Regions from separate parts of the Kitasatospora sp. NPDC038210 genome, predicted to be linked through region 2. Evidence: riboswitches for the same ligand, from Rfam matches in the RefSeq annotation. Region 2 holds a riboswitch; the other holds the start of a gene.

Region 1 (7,735 bases), on a different contig from region 2:
GCCGACCGCCCCGCCGACGCCCAGACGGTGTACGGGCGGCTGCTCCCGCTGCTGCCCCCGGCCACGGGCACCCCGCAGCCCCGCTACACGCCGCTGCCCGACCCCGTACGGCCGTACCGGTTCCCGCACCAACCGCAACCCGCCGTCGTCGCCCCGGCCCCGCCGGTCCGCCCGGAACCGAGCCCGTTCCTGCGCACGCCCGTCCCGTCCCGTCCGTCCGTCCTGTCCGGACCGTCCGCACCGGCGGCTCCGGTGGTTCCGCCCGCTCCCGCCACTCCGCCGCCGTCGCTCCCCGACCTGGGTGCCCAGTGCGCCCGTCTCTCCGACCTCGTCGACGCCGGCCGTCACACCGAGGTCCTCGACCTCGCCGTCGGCCTGCTGCCCCGGGCCGAGGCCGAACTCGGTGACGCCGCACCCCTGGTCCGCACCATCCGCACCATCTACGCCCGCACCCTCCTCCACGAGGGCCACTCCCGGCAGGCCCTCCCCGAGTACCGCCGCCTGGCCGCCACCGCCGACGGCGGCCCGCACGGCCCCCAGGGCCTCGACCACCGCTACCGCGCAGCGATCTGCCTCGAACACCTCGGCCACGGCGCCGAAGCCCTCGCCGAGTACCAGGCCCTCCTCACCGCCCACACCGCCCGCCTCGAATCCGGCCTCGACACCGACCCCGAGCGGACCTACGACCTGCGCGAACGCATCGGCCTCCACCTCGCGGCCACCGGCGACCCGCAGAACGCCTGGCAGTGGCTGCTCCCCCTCCTCCTCGACCGCGAACGCCGCGACGGCCCCCACCACCCCGCCGTCCGCCGCCTCCGCCAGTCCCTCTCCACCCTCAACCCCCACCCCACCCCCTGGCCCCCACCCACAGGCCGGTCATAGGACGCCAGCGGGACGGTTCCCCCTCCACCCTCACCCCCTCACCTCACTCCGTGGCCCCGACCGCAGCCGGGGCAATTCCTTCTCCGCCCTCAACCCTCACCCCTTGGCCTGCGACCGGGGCGGGGAGTGGGAAGTCGGTGGGACCGACTTCCTGTGGCGCCCCTATGGGGCTCGGAGTCTTGGCCCTCGCGGCCTCGCGGCCTCGCGGCCTCGCGGACCGCTCACCGCTCCACCCCCCACCTCACCCGATGGCCCTCCGCGGGCGGGGAGTGGGAAGTGGGCTGGGCCGATCTCTGATGCGGCGCAGGGACTTCGTTGTTCCGCTCGTGCGCTGCCTCCGCCAATCCCGCTCCCCGTCGCCGACTGGCCGGAGTGGGAAGTCGGCGGGTCCGACTTCTGGGGCAGGGTCTCGCTGCGGGCAGCTTCGACCGTCCCGCGGTTCTGGACCGCCGAGGGCTGCGTGGGGGATGAGGCCGGCTCCGCCGTTCGACCGCCGGGCTGGTCGACGTCCGGTGGGCGGGGTGTGTCGTCCCGCGCCCACCCGGGCCACCGGGTGGGGTGGGGTGGGTGGGGCGAGGGCCGCAGGTGGCCGCGGTGGGCGGGTAGGTTCGGGGTGTGACGACGAATGTTCCCGGTGCCAAGTTGATTCTGCTGACCACGACCCACCGGGTGGCCCCCGGGTTGCTGGCGTGGCCGGCGTGGGAGGCGTTGCGGGCGGCGGGGCGGGTGTTGGTGGCGGACGAGGGGCATCCGCAGGTGGCGGCGGTCCGGCAGGCCGGGGTCGTGGTGGAGGTGGTGGCGCCCGGTTCGGCGCCCGCGTTGGCGCGGCTGTTGACCGAGCAGCCCGCCGGGGCCGGGGCGACGGTGTGGCTGGGCAGTCCGGACGGGGATCCGGGGCTGACGGACGCGCTCGCGCGGCTCGCGGTGGAGCGGGCCGGTGAGGTGCCGGAGATCGAGGTGCTGCCGGGTTCGTACGACCTGCCGGGGGCGCGGCTGCTGGACCTGGTGACGGTGATGGACCGGCTCCGCTCGCCGGGCGGTTGCCCGTGGGATGCCGAGCAGACGCACGAGAGCCTGGTGAAGTACCTGGTCGAGGAGGCGTACGAGCTGGTCGAGGCGATCGAGGAGGGGGACCGCGACACGCTGCGCGAGGAGCTGGGGGACGTCCTGCTCCAGGTGTTCTTCCACTCCCGGATCGCCGAGGAGCACCCGACCGGGGCCTTCTCGATCGACGACGTGGCGGGGGACATCGTCGAGAAGCTGATGTACCGGCACCCGCACGTGTTCGGGGACGTCGAGGCCGGGGGCGCCGCCGAGGTGGAGGCGAACTGGGAGCAGCTGAAGGCCGCGGAGAAGGCGGACCGCGAGTCGGTGCTGGACGGCGTGCCGGCCGGGCTGCCCGCGCTGGCGTACGCGGCGAAGCTGGTGTCGCGGGTGCGCCGGTCGGGCTTCGCGGGGGTGCCGGACGAGCCGTACGAGCTGCCGGCCGAGCTGACCGAGGAGTCGGCGGGCCGGCTGCTGCTCGCGGTGGCGCAGCGGGCGCACGACGCCGGGGTGGACGTGGACGCGGCGCTGCGCTCGGCCGCGCGCGGTTACCGGGACGCGGTGCGCGCGGCCGAGGGCCTCAAGCCGGTCGGGCAGCCCGGCGTGGAGCCGGACGGGGAGTAGGCGCTCAGGCCGCCGTGGCGGTGCTCTCCACCGGGCGCCGCTGCGGCGGGACGAGTTCGCCGATGGCTTCGCCGACGAGGACGACGAGTTCGGCGAGGCGTTCCAGGTCGAGGTGGTCGGGCAGGTCGGCGAGGGAGACGATCCGCTCGCCGTCCGGGCCGGCGACTGCGAACAGGTCGATCGGCCCGAGGTGCTTCTCCGCGGTGTCGACGAGGGCGGCGACGTCGCTGGGGCGACGGATGTCGCCGGAGACGCCGACGACGGGGCAGCCCGGCCGGTCGAGTTCGGCGGCGAGGTCCTCGGCGATGCCGACGTGCTGGTCGGCGATCAGCATTCCGGCGGCGCCGGCCGCGGAGAACCGGCGGGCGAGGTCGGCGCCCGACCCGCCGTCGAGTACCGCGATGACGACGACTGACCCGCTGACCCGCATGGTCTGCTCCTCCCTGTGGGCGACACCGCACCGGCGCCCACGCGTACTGCGGAGGATCGTAGGCACGACCTGACCCTCCGCAACAGGGATTACCCCTCAGGTGACCAGGCTCACGCCCGCCGTCCGGCCAAGAGCTGTCCAAGAGCTGTCCACGGACCGTCCACGGGTCGTCCACGGAGTGTTGGCGCGCCCGTCGTACGCCGTTGTCACGGGGGTCGCGAGCCGTCGGCGGAGGGGGAGCGCACCCAGCGGATACGGTCGACCCATGCCAGCTCAGCCCGACCCCGCCCGGCCCGCAGCCACCGCGTCCGACGCAACCGCGCCCGCAGATCCCGCCCGGCCCGCAGCCACCCCGTCGGACGCCGCCGCCCCGCAGTCGGACGTCGCCGCTCCGCAGCCCGGGGCCGAAGTTCCGCAGTCCGACGTCGCCGCTCCGCAGCTGTTCACCTGGGAGTTCGCCGCCGATCCGTACCCCGCCTACGCCTGGCTGCGCGAGCACGCCCCGGTGCACCGCACCAAGCTGCCGAGCGGCGTCGAGGCCTGGCTGGTGACCAGGTACGCGGACGCCCGGCAGGCGCTCGCGGACGCCCGGCTTTCGAAGAACCCGGCGCACCACAGCGAGCAGGCGCACCGCACCGGCCGGGTGGGCATTCCGGGGGAGCGGCAGGCGGACCTGATGACGCACCTGCTGAACATCGACCCGCCGGACCACACCCGGCTGCGCCGCCTGGTGTCGAAGGCGTTCACCCCGCGCCGGGTGGCCGAGTTCGAGCCGCGGGTGCAGCAGCTCACCGACCGGCTGATCGACGGCTTCGCGCAGCGCGGCTCGGCGGACCTGATCCACGAGTTCGCCTTCCCGCTCCCCATCTACGCGATCTGCGACATGCTGGGCGTGCCGGCCGAGGACCAGGACGATTTCCGCGACTGGGCCGGGATGATGATCCGGCACGGCGGCGGCCAACGGGGCGGCGTGGGGCGGGCGGTGAAGCGGATGCGGGCGTACCTGCTGGAGCTGATCCACCGCAAGCGGGCGGACCTCGGGGACGACTTGATCTCGGGCCTGATCCGCGCGAGCGACCACGGCGAGCACCTGACCGAGAACGAGGCCGCGGCGATGGCCTTCATCCTCCTCTTCGCGGGTTTCGAGACGACCGTGAACCTGATCGGCAACGGGACGTACGCGCTGCTGCGCAACCCGGACCAGCGCCGGTTGCTGCAGGAGTCGGTGGCGCGCGGGGAGAGCGCGCTGCTGGAGACGGGCATCGAGGAACTCCTCCGCTACGACGGGCCGGTGGAGCTGGCGACCTGGCGGTTCGCGACGCGTCCGGTGACCATCGGCGGGGTGGACATCCCGGTCGGCGATCCGGTGCTGGTGGTGCTGGCCGCCGCGGACCGCGATCCGGCCCGGTTCGCGGACGAGAACACCCTGGACCTGGCCCGGACGGACAATCCGCACCTGGGGTTCGGGCACGGCATCCACTACTGCATCGGCGCCCCGCTGGCCCGTTTGGAGGGGCGTGCCGCACTGGCCACGCTGCTTTCCCGGCTGCCCGATCTGCAGCTCGCGGAAAGCCCGGAGAATCTGCGCTGGCGGGGCGGTCTGATCATGCGTGGCCTGCGGGAACTCCCGGTCGAATTCACTCCGGAGAGCCGCTCCCCGCATACGCCGCCGCACGCTCCTTCCGCGCCCCCGGCGAACTGACGCGAGGTGGCGGAACGCCGGGCGGCGCGCTGACGGAACGTCGCCCGGCCGGCTTCCGGAGGGGTGTGAAAACCCATCAACGCGGACATAGTGGCGCCGTTGGTAGGCGATCGGACACACGCCGTAATTTCTGTGTGATATCCGGGATATGAGCTTGTGATCGGTCTGAAGATCTGTCTACTCTCCCTGGAGTTCGCAGCTGCGGACCTCGTGCGCGGAACGCCGAATCCTGCCCGCCGCGTCACGGGAAACCGACCAGAACCCTGGGCAGGGGCGGGGGAACCAGGTTTGTTGCCGTTCCCCACGGCTTGGGGTGAAGCCGCCCGAGCGGAATCGTTTCCGCGCACGGCGGCCGGGCCACCTCCCGGTCCGAACCCGACAGCTCACCTCGCAGGCGTGCGGAGAGGGACCTCTTCATGCTGTTCGTTGGAACTGGCCGTCACCGTCGTCGCACCCAGGCCGAGAAGGCCATCGCCGTCGCCGGTGTGGCCGGCGTCGGACTCGCGATGCCGCTCCTCACCGCCACCGGTGCCTCCGCCGCCCCGGTCTCCACCTGGGACGCCGTCGCCCAGTGCGAGAGCGGCGGCAACTGGAGCATCAACACCGGCAACGGCTACTACGGCGGCCTGCAGTTCACCTCCAGCACCTGGAAGGCGTACGGCGGCACCTCGTACGCGGCGCAGGCCAACCAGGCCAGCAAGGCGCAGCAGATCTCGATCGCCGAGAAGGTGCTCGCCTCGCAGGGTCCCGGCGCCTGGCCGGTCTGCTCCGTCAAGGCCGGCCTGACCAAGGGCGGTGCCCCGGCGTCCGTCGACACCTCCTCGGACTCCAAGCCGCAGTCGGCTCCGCAGCAGCAGACGCCCAAGCGGCAGGCCCAGAAGCCGGCCGAGAAGCCGGTCCAGAAGCCCGCCGAGAAGCCGGCCGCGAAGCCCGTCCAGAAGCAGGCCCCGAAGCACGCCGCCCCCGCGCAGGCCGAGAAGCCCGTCGACCAGTCGGCGCAGCAGTACGTCCCCAAGCACGCGGCCCCGCGCCCCGCGCAGCCGGCCCCGGCCGCGCAGACCGGCCACGACTACACCGTCCACGCCGGTGACACGCTGTCGAGCATCGCCGCCACCCAGGGCGTGTCCGGCGGCTGGCACGCGCTGTACGAGCAGAACCGCTCCACCGTCGGCGGCGACCCGGACCTGATCCTGCCCGGCCAGGTGCTGCACCTCGGCTGAGCCGGCGTGTCCCTGGCGGCACCGGCGACACGCGTGACAGGGGGTCGGTCCGGCCGGCCCCCTTCGTCCGCATTCGCCCGCTCCGGTGGGACAAGCAGGTGAACTACCGGTGGGTAGCGGGGCCACACGCTGAGACGGGACCGAGGCCGACGTGGCCTGGAGAGCCCGGGCGGTTAGGCTCTGGTCCGTAACGACTCCGCAATCGTCCCGCCGACAGCGCCACCGTCAGCGGGACCCTGCTTCCGCAAGGAGATGCCTCGTGCCGTCCATCGATGTCGTCGTAGCCCGTGAGATCCTCGACTCCCGCGGCAACCCCACGGTCGAGGTCGAGGTCGGCCTCGACGACGGCAGCACGGGTCGTGCCGCTGTCCCGTCGGGTGCCTCCACCGGTGCCTTCGAGGCCCTGGAGCTGCGCGACGGCGACAAGAACCGCTACTTCGGCAAGGGCGTGGAGAAGGCCGTCCTCGCCGTCATCGAGCAGATCGGCCCGGAGCTGGTCGGCTACGACGCCACCGAGCAGCGCCTGATCGACCAGGCCATGCTGGACCTGGACGCCACCCCGGACAAGTCCTCGCTCGGGGCCAACGCCATCCTGGGCGTCTCGCTGGCCGTCGCGCACGCCGCCTCCGAGGCCAGCGACCTGCCGCTGTTCCGCTACCTGGGCGGCCCGAACGCGCACGTCCTGCCGGTCCCGATGATGAACATCCTCAACGGCGGCTCGCACGCGGACTCCAACGTCGACATCCAGGAGTTCATGATCGCCCCGATCGGCGCGGAGTCCTTCTCCGAGGCCGTCCGCTGGGGCGTCGAGGTCTACCACACCCTCAAGGGCGTGCTGAAGGAGCGCGGGCTGTCCACCGGCCTGGGCGACGAGGGCGGCTTCGCGCCGAACCTGGACAGCAACCGCGAGGCCCTGGACCTGATCACCGAGGCCATCCAGAAGGCCGGCTACGTGCCCGGCCGTGACGTCGCGCTGGCCCTGGACGTCGCCGCCTCCGAGTTCTACCAGGACGGCGCCTACCAGTTCGAGGGCAAGGCCCTCTCGGCCGCCGAGCTCATCGAGTACTACGCCGAGCTGGTCGCCGCCTACCCGCTGGTCTCCATCGAGGACCCGCTGGACGAGTCGGACTGGGACGGCTGGAAGGCCATGACCGTCAAGCTGGGCGACAAGGTCCAGCTGGTCGGCGACGACCTGTTCGTCACCAACCCGGCCCGCCTGGCCAAGGGCATCGAGACCGGCACCGCCAACGCGCTGCTGGTGAAGGTGAACCAGATCGGCTCGCTGACCGAGACCCTGGACGCCGTCGAGCTGGCCCAGCGCAACGGCTACCGCTGCATGATGTCGCACCGCTCCGGCGAGACCGAGGACGTCACCATCGCCGACCTGGCCGTCGCCACCAACTGCGGCCAGATCAAGACCGGTGCCCCGGCCCGCTCCGAGCGCGTCGCCAAGTACAACCAGCTGCTGCGCATCGAGGAGATCCTCGACGACGCCGCCGAGTACGCCGGCCGCGGCGCCTTCCCGCGCTTCAAGCACGAGGGCTGAGACCGCGAGGTCGAGGGCCGAGCGCTCCCGGTAGCGCAAGCCTGACCGGTGCCCCGCCGTCCACCCCGTAGGGTGGACGGCGGGGCACCGTCGCGACCAGGAGGGGATACGGGAGATGGCAGGCTGGAGGATCCCGGGCTTGGCGGCCCGGCCTCGGTTCACGAGCCGGGCGACCGTCCTCGTCCTGGTGCTGTGCTCGCTGGTGGCGATCCTCGCCTACCCGACGCGGCAGTTCATCTCCCAGCGCGCCGAGATCTCCGCCCAGCGGGCGAAGGCCGACCACGTGC
Region 2 (7,735 bases):
CACCCAGGCGGGGCCGCCACTGGTCTGCTACCCGGCCCGCGGCAAGGCGACGATGGCGGAGGGGCTGGGTGCGCAGCTGCCGTCGGCGCGGGCGGGCGCGGCGCTGGTGCGGCTCATCGGGGCGCCGCGGGCGCGGCTGCTGGTGATGCTGGAGACCCCGGCGAGCACGACGGAGCTGGCGCAGCGGCTCGGGGTCACCCCGGGTGCGGTCAGCCGCCACCTGGGCGCGCTCGCCGCGGCGGGCCTGCTGGACCGCACCCGGCACGGCCACCGCGTCCTGTACCGGCGCAGCCGGCTGGGCAACGCGCTGGTGGCTGGCGGGGACGGGTGACAGGGGCCGGCGAACAGGGTTCAGCTGACAACTTTCATCATCTGTCAGCTGTCATTCGTCGGTCGTCATCCGTCGGTCGTCGGTCGTCGGTCGTCGGTCGTCGGCTGAAGGCTGTCGGCCGCCGACTGCTCCGTCTCCGCCCCCCGCCGCCGTCAGGCCGAGCGCCCGATCGTCGCCAGGTAGGCGCGCCAGCCGCCGTGATGGGTGATCTCGCGGTGCACCCCGCGCTCGACCTCCCCCCGGGCGAGCAGCATGGAGAAGCAGGCGGAGCCGTCCGCCAACGTGATGACGCCCAGCTCCAGTTCGCGCGGCTCGCCGGGCAGGATGACGTCCCGCAGCCGCTCCAGGCTGACGTCGTACAGCTCACCCTCGATGGCGGTGTCGACGTTCGGGTCGGGCAGCAGCCCCGGGCAGACGTCCGTGCCGCCGCTGTGGTCGATGGAGAAGAAGCGGTAGCCGGGTGCGGTCCGTACGGGCCCGATCAGCGCGTCGGCGACCTTGGCGTGGAACGGGCCGCCGACCATCGCCTGGCCGTTGAAGAAGATGCGCGGCATGGGTGGACTCCTCGTGGGAAAGGCCGTTCCGTACGGCGACGAGAGGACAGGTGGATTCGTCGCCGTACGGAACGGAGTAACGGGCCGCCGGAGTGCTACAGCCTGGCAGGCGTCGGCGCCGGCGGCGGCGGACTACGTTGGTCTCAGCCCAGCAGGGGCAGCGCGGGGAGGGTCAGGAAGTCCGCGAACTCCTCGGCCAGGGCGACCTGTTCGAAGAGCTTGGCGGCCTCGCGCCAGCGGCCGGCGCTGTAGGCGTCCTCGCCCAGCTCGGCGAGGAGTTCGGCGAGCTCCGTGGCGACGAGCGCGCGGACCAGCTCGGCGGTGGCCTTCTCGCCGGTGTCGGACAGCACGACCCCGTTGTGGATCCACTGCCAGATCTGCGAGCGGGAGATCTCGGCGGTGGCGGCGTCCTCCATCATGTTGAAGATGGCGACCGCGCCCAGCCCGCGCAGCCAGGCCTCGATGTAGCGGATGCCGACCTGGACGGCGTTGTGCAGCCCCGCGTGGGTGCAGGTGCCACCGGCGCCGGCGATGTCGAGCAGCTGGGCGGCGGTGACCGGCTCGGACGGGCCGGGGTCGTCCTTCTGGTCGGGCCGCTCGCCGAGGACCGCGTCGAAGGAGGCGCGGGCGACGGGCACCAGGTCGGGGTGGGCGACCCAGGACCCGTCGAAGCCGTTGCCGGCCTCGCGGTCCTTGTCGGCCTTGACCTTCTCCAGTGCGGCCGCGTTGACCTCGGGGTCCTTGCGGCTGGGGATGAACGCGGCCATGCCGCCGATCGCGTGGGCGCCGCGCCGGTGGCAGGTCTGCACCAGCAGGCGGGTGTAGGCGGCCATGAACGGCGAGGCCATGGTGACGCTGTTGCGGTCCGGCAGGATGTAGTGCTCACCGGCGTCGCGGAAGTTCTTGACGATCGAGAACAGGTAGTCCCAGCGGCCGGCGTTGAGGCCGGCGGCGTGCTCGCGCAGCTCGTAGAGGATCTCGTCCATCTCGAAGGCGGCGGTGATGGTCTCGATCAGGACGGTGGCGCGGATGGTGCCGTGCGGGATGCCGAGTTCGGCCTGGGCGTGGGTGAACACGTCGTTCCAGAGCCGGGCCTCCAGGTGGCTCTCGGTCTTCGGCAGGTAGAAGTACGGCCCGGAGTTGGGGTCGTCGGCGCCCTTGGCGAGCAGCCGGGCGGCGTTGTGGAAGAAGTACAGGCCGAAGTCGAGGAAGGCGCCGGCGACCGGGGTGCCGTCCACCAGCAGGTGGTTCTCGTCCAGGTGCCAGCCGCGCGGGCGGACCACGACGGTGGCGAGCTCGGCGGCGGGCTTGAGGGTGTAGGCCTTGCCGGCCGGGGTGGTGAAGTCGATCCGGCCCTCGTAGGCGTCGATCAGGTTGATCTGGCCGCTGACCACGTTCTCCCAGGTCGGGGAGGTGGCGTCCTCGAAGTCGGCGAGCCAGACCCGGGCCCCGGAGTTGAGGGCGTTGATGACCATCTTGCGGTCGGTCGGGCCGGTGATCTCGACCCGGCGGTCCTGGAGCGCGCGCGGCGCCTCGGCGACCTTCCAGTCCGCGGCCCGGATGTCGGCGGTCCCGGGGAGGAAGTCCAGCGTGCCGGCCGCCGCGATCTCGGCGCGTCGGGTCTTGCGCCTGGCCAGGAGTTCCTGCCGGCGGCCCTCGAAGGTGCGGTGGAGGCCGACGACGAAGGCCACGGCCTCCGGAGTGAGCACCTCCTCCGCCCGATGGACGCGCGGACCGGCGACAGTGACGACCGGAGCGGCGGGGGAGGTGCCGACGGGCCCCTGATCTGCAGCCATGAGCAGGACACTCCTAAGACGGTTGAGCCTGGCGAAGGGAGCTCCGGTGGGAACTTCCTCGGGTACTTCCTCGATCGATTCCCGCCTGTCGGCGAGATCGATTCTGTAAGGTGGAGACTAGTTTCCGCGATACAGAATTTCAACGGTTTGTTGAAGAGGTCGCCGGGACTCTACTCCTCCCCGACAGCGAAGGGAACGCCGGTGGTTGCGACCCCCGACACAGCATCGACGACGGGCGCCGACCGCGCGAGCGGCGGCGTGCAGTCCGTCGAACGCGCCTTCCAACTCCTGGAGGCGCTGGCCGACTCGGGCGGCGTGGCCACGCTCAGCGAGCTCTCCACCAGTTCCGGCCTCCCGATGCCGACCATCCACCGCCTGGTTCGTACCCTCGTGCAGCAGGGCTATGTCCGCCAGGACACCGCCCGCCGCTACACCCTCGGCCCCCGGCTGATCCGCCTCGGCGAGACCGCCGGCCGCCTGCTCGGCAGCTGGGCCCGCCCCTACCTGGCCGAACTCATGGAGGCCACCGGCGAGACCGCGAACCTGGCGGTACTGGAGGGCGGCGAGGTGGTGTACGTCGGACAGGTGCAGTCGCGGCGCTCGATGCGGATGTTCACCGAGGTCGGACGGCGGGTGCAGCCGCACTGCACCGGCGTCGGCAAGGCGCTGCTCGCCCAGCTCCCCGAGGAGGAGGCGCGCGCCGTACTCGGCCCCAACCCGCTGCCGGCGCACACGGAGTACACGGTCACCGACCCGCAGGAGCTGATGCGCCAGCTCGCCGAGGCGCGCGAGCGCGGCTACGTCGTCGACGACCAGGAGCAGGAGATCGGCGTCCGCTGCATCGCGCTCGCCGTCCCGGGCGCCCCGACGCCCACCGCCCTCTCGGTCTCCGGGCCGGAGGCACGCATCCGGGCGCTGGAGGAGCAGGCCGGCGCCGCCTCGCTGGTTCCGGTGATGCACCAGATCGCCACCCGGCTCGGGCAAGTCCTGGCACCCTGACCCTCCGTCAACCCGCCTGGGGGTCAGGCGAGTCGGGACGATCTCGGCGGGCGGGGAAGGACCGGTGCGGCGGGCGGGGAAGGACCGGCGCGGCGGGCGGGGCTGGGTCGTCTCGCAGGACGGGGCGACCGTTGCGGAGCGGGCAGGACGACCGCCGCCCCGCAGGGCAGGGCGACGGCCGGGCGTCCTCCGTTCGAGCGCACGGCGGGCGGGGCGGGTCGGGTCGCGCCAGGTCACGGCAGCGGCTCGGCCACCCTGGTGCCGACGCGGCCCGCGACGGTGCCGGCCGCCGGAGCACGAGAGCAGGGTGACCGGGATGAGACACCGGGATGTTCGGGGTGGCGCGGACCCGCGGCGCGGCGCGAGGGCCGGGGGGTTCGGCGGGGTCGGGGGCTTCGGCCGGGTCGGGCTGGTCGCGGTCGTGACGGCGAGCTGCGCGGCGACGGTGCTGATCACCGGCCCGTCCTGGGCGCTGCGTCGGCCTGAGCCACGCCCGGCGGTGGATGTCGTCACGCCGAACGCGCCGAACGCGCCGGTCGTGCCGGTCGTGCCCGTCGTGCCGGTCGCACCCGGCGGGTCCGCCGGCCCCGGGGCGTCGACGCTGCCGGCCCTGGTCGCCCAGCCGTCCCACTCCCGCCTGCAGGTCGTCCGGCTCGACCCGGAGGCGGCAGCGCCCGACGGCACCACGACGATCCACGCCTTCGTCGCCAACCGGGGCCCGGAGACCACCGCCTCCCCGTTCACGGTCGTGGTCACCCTGCCGCCGGGGGTGACCCCGGAGGGCCCGTTCTTCCCCGAGGACTGCGAGGTGTTCCAGGGCGGCCACCGGGTGCGCTGCGTCTTCGGCCCGGGCCTGAAGGAGGGGCGCAGCGCGACCGCCCTCGTCCCGGTCCGGCTGGACCCCGACCTGCCCGTGGGCACCCTGAGCGGCGGCTGGGTCGCGGTGCGCAGCGCGGACGACCAGGACGAGAGCAACCACCGGCAGCCGTTCGACATCACGGTCGTCAAGCCGGCCGACGGCTCCTGAACCGCGTCGTCCCACCGGTCACCGGCCGCCGGTGAGCGGCTGCCGGCTTCCGGTGACCGGTGGGACGTCCTACCCGACTACCGGTAGACGCGGACGTAGTCGGCGGCCATGGTGATCGGAGCGGTCCCCTGCGGCGCGGGGTGGTACTGGCCCGCGCACACCGAGAGGTTGAGGATCAGGTACGCCGACCAGTTGGCGCCGACGCCCTTGCCGTCCGAGAAGACCTTCGCGCCGTTGACGTACCAGTCCACCGAGTTGGCGCCGTAGTAGGTGCCGATGGTCACCCACTGGTCCTTCGCGACGGCGCTCGCGTCGGTGTAGTACTTCGCGTTGCCGGGGTTGACGTGGTTGGTCAGCTCCAGCAGGTTCGGGTTGTCGGGGTGGTACTCGAAGGAGTCGACCTCGCCGTTGCCGTTCTTCCAGGTCCACAGGGCGGGCCAGGCGCCGGTGCCGGCGGGCAGCTTGACCCGGGTCTCGGCGTAGTCGCCGGTCTTGACCTGGAAGCCCTCGCCGGAGCCCTCGGTGGTCAGGAAGCCGGTGTTCCAGGACTGCTTGCCGTTCTCCAGGACCGGGCCGCCGGAGGTGGCGGTGAAGGTGGCGACCCCGTTCGCGACGCTGACGTTGTTCTTGTTCAGCCAGTCCAGCTTGTTGTCGTCCGGGTTGTGGTTCCCGTACTTGTAGGCGGTGCTCTTGTCGCCGACCCAGCGCTGGCCCCAGGAAATGGCGCTGTTGAACTCGTCGGACCAGGTCAGCGACTTGCCGGCGACCGGGGAGGACGGCGCGGGGGTGGTCGGGCTCGCCGTGGCGCTCGGGGTCGGCGCGGGGGTCGCGGTGGCGCTCGGGGTCGGCGTGGCGCTCGGGGTCGGCGCCGGGGTGGCCGTCGGGGCCGGGGCCGGGGCCGGGGTGGCCGTCGGGGCCGGGGCCGGGGCCGGGGTGGCGGTGGCCGAGACCACCAGCTGCTGCGAGGGCAGGTTGTGCCAGACGCCGCCGAGGTCCTGCCAGAAGCCGAACTGGGTGTACGTCCCGGCCGGCAGGGTGCGCGTGCCGCTGGTGAAGTTCACGCCGCTCGGGCAGATCTGCACGTTGGAGGCGTTGCCGGGGAAGTCGAGGTTGGTGCCGCGCGCGTCGCGCACGCCCACGCCCACGGTCTTGGCGGTGAAGCAGGCCGAGGAGTGCAGGCCGAGCGAGGCGGTGGCGGCCTTGCCCGCGACCATGGTGGCGGGGGCGAGCCGGTCCTGGGTGACGGTCGGCGCGGTGGCCGCCTGGGCACCGGTGACGGACGGCATGCCGAGCAGGCCGGCGCCGCTGATGGCGAGCGCCCCGGTGGCGGCGAAGGCCGCGTTGCGGCCGCGGTGGGAGGGGCGGGCGTGACGCGGTGCACGGCGCCGGGCAGCAGGCTTGGGCATGAGGTGACCTCTGCGACGCCTGCGAGGTTAGCTGTCGGGTTCGGGCTGCAGTTGCCCGGCCGCCTGTGGAGCGGCTTCACCCCTAGCCTCGACCCGTACGCGCGAGCGCACGGGTCGGGCGCCGACCTTGGTTTCCCCGCTCCCGTCCGCTTTGGTGCTCGGTGACCCGCCGACGGGTGGACGGGACTCGGCGTCCCGGCGGCGGGGTCCGCCAGGGGCGGACGACCGTTGCAGGCTAGGCAGGCCGTACGTGAACGGACAACTCCGGCGGACGGGTTGTCGCGCAGCTCACAGTGGTGTCGATCAACGACGCTGTGTGGCGGCGGAGTTGATCAGTTCACGTGGCCTGGAACGATGCCCGGCGGGGTGGCTCTGCGGGTGTCCGGCCGGGCGTTCCGGTTGCGCGCTCCGGTTGCCCGTTCCGGTCGGGCGTTCAGCCGAGCCAGGCGTCCACCTGGCTCTCGGCCTCCGGCGCCCACCCGAGCTCCAGGTGGTCGAGGCCGCTCAGCAACCGGGTGCCGCCGACCGTCGCGATGCCGGTGGTGTCCAGGGCGCTCGCCGTGAACACGATGCCGTCGCTGGGCCCGCGGTTCTCGTTGAGCACGCCCGGGATGTGCGCCGACCCGCCGGCCAGCAGGTAGGTGCGCACCGCGGCCGGGATCCCGGCCTGCTGGAGCGGGGCGATCAGGGAGCCCGCGTCGATCGCCGCCTGGATGCCCTGTCCGGAGGTGTAGAACCCCTGGCCGCCGTAGTAGGTGGTCCACCAGTCCTGGGCGCTGCCGTCCACTCCGTACCTGCCGTCCCAGCGGGCGAGCAGCTGGCGCTGGCCCGGGTAGCAGTCGTACCCGCCGGCCGGCAGCACGCCGAGGCAGGGTTGCGCGGTGTACGTGCCGTAGCAGGTCATGTACAGGTGCGGGGACGGCGCGTTGGCGGTGCCGCCGCAGGCCGGCCACGTCGCCAGGTCGAACGACCAGCCGTGGGCGTAGACGTAGTCGAGCCCGCCGTTCGGCCCGCCGAGGGTGACCAGACGGCGCACGTCGCCCGCGTACGCCCGCCCCCAGGACGGCCGCACCGAGGACACGTACGCCCTGGCGGCGACCTCGCCCTTGCTCCAGGCGACCACGTCGACCTGCGGGGCCCCGAGGCGGGCCCGGATCAGCGCGATCGCGTCGCCGACGGCCTGCGCCTGGAGCAGGTTGTCACCGTGTTTGTGGGCGAAGCCGATGGCGAAGACCCGGTGGCCGGTGCCGGCGAGGTACTGGGCGAGGCCGGTGGACGGGCACGTCGCGGCGCCGCAGGTGCCGCTCTCCCCCGGGTTCGCCCAGGCGCGGTCGGCGTTGTCGTTGGCGCCGTGGACCAACAGGACGGGCGTGGCCCGGCTGCCGGTGTCCCAGCCGGTGGCGGAGTAGAGCAGGAAGCGGCCGGAGGAGGGCTCAGCGGTACCGAAGTACGTCCGGCGGGCTCCGTCCTGGTCGCCGCGGCCGTCGGACGGGAACTGCTCGGTGCGGAAGCCGGGGGTGGTGTCGAGGTAGCGCTCGACCTCGGCCCAGCCGTTGCCGGGGGCGGGGAAGGCGGCTTCCAGGGTGAGGGCCGCGGTGGCGGTCCCCGCTCGGGCGGGGGCG

Evidence for each region. Region 2 has a riboswitch for cyclic di-AMP ahead of ACZ7KX_RS05450 (glycoside hydrolase family 16 protein). Riboswitches for the same ligand answer to the same signal wherever they lie in the genome.
Region 1: it holds a riboswitch for cyclic di-AMP, as region 2 does, so the genes downstream of both, ACZ7KX_RS32065 (transglycosylase family protein) here and ACZ7KX_RS05450 (glycoside hydrolase family 16 protein) in region 2, are expected to answer to the same signal.

The regions. Positions count from the first base shown of each region.
Region 1 covers NZ_JBVJYK010000020.1:111,659-119,393, forward strand. Annotated here, with positions in the region: gene ACZ7KX_RS32045 (protein kinase domain-containing protein) at 1-882, shown strand, start outside; gene ACZ7KX_RS32050 (nucleoside triphosphate pyrophosphohydrolase) at 1,498-2,550, shown strand; gene ACZ7KX_RS32055 (SDR family NAD(P)-dependent oxidoreductase) at 2,555-2,980, opposite strand; gene ACZ7KX_RS32060 (cytochrome P450 family protein) at 3,246-4,682, shown strand; cyclic di-AMP (ydaO/yuaA leader) riboswitch at 4,926-5,093, shown strand; gene ACZ7KX_RS32065 (transglycosylase family protein) at 5,099-5,902, shown strand; gene eno (phosphopyruvate hydratase) at 6,162-7,448, shown strand; gene ACZ7KX_RS32075 (FtsB family cell division protein) at 7,588-7,735, shown strand, end outside.
Region 2 covers NZ_JBVJYK010000002.1:435,288-443,022, reverse strand. Annotated here, with positions in the region: gene ACZ7KX_RS05475 (helix-turn-helix domain-containing protein) at 1-331, shown strand, start outside; gene ACZ7KX_RS05470 (allophanate hydrolase-related protein) at 484-885, opposite strand; gene aceB (malate synthase A) at 1,029-2,681, opposite strand; gene ACZ7KX_RS05460 (IclR family transcriptional regulator) at 2,883-3,680, shown strand; gene ACZ7KX_RS05455 (hypothetical protein) at 3,997-4,707, shown strand; gene ACZ7KX_RS05450 (glycoside hydrolase family 16 protein) at 4,785-6,113, opposite strand; cyclic di-AMP (ydaO/yuaA leader) riboswitch at 6,115-6,280, opposite strand; gene ACZ7KX_RS05445 (esterase/lipase family protein) at 6,547-7,735, opposite strand, start outside.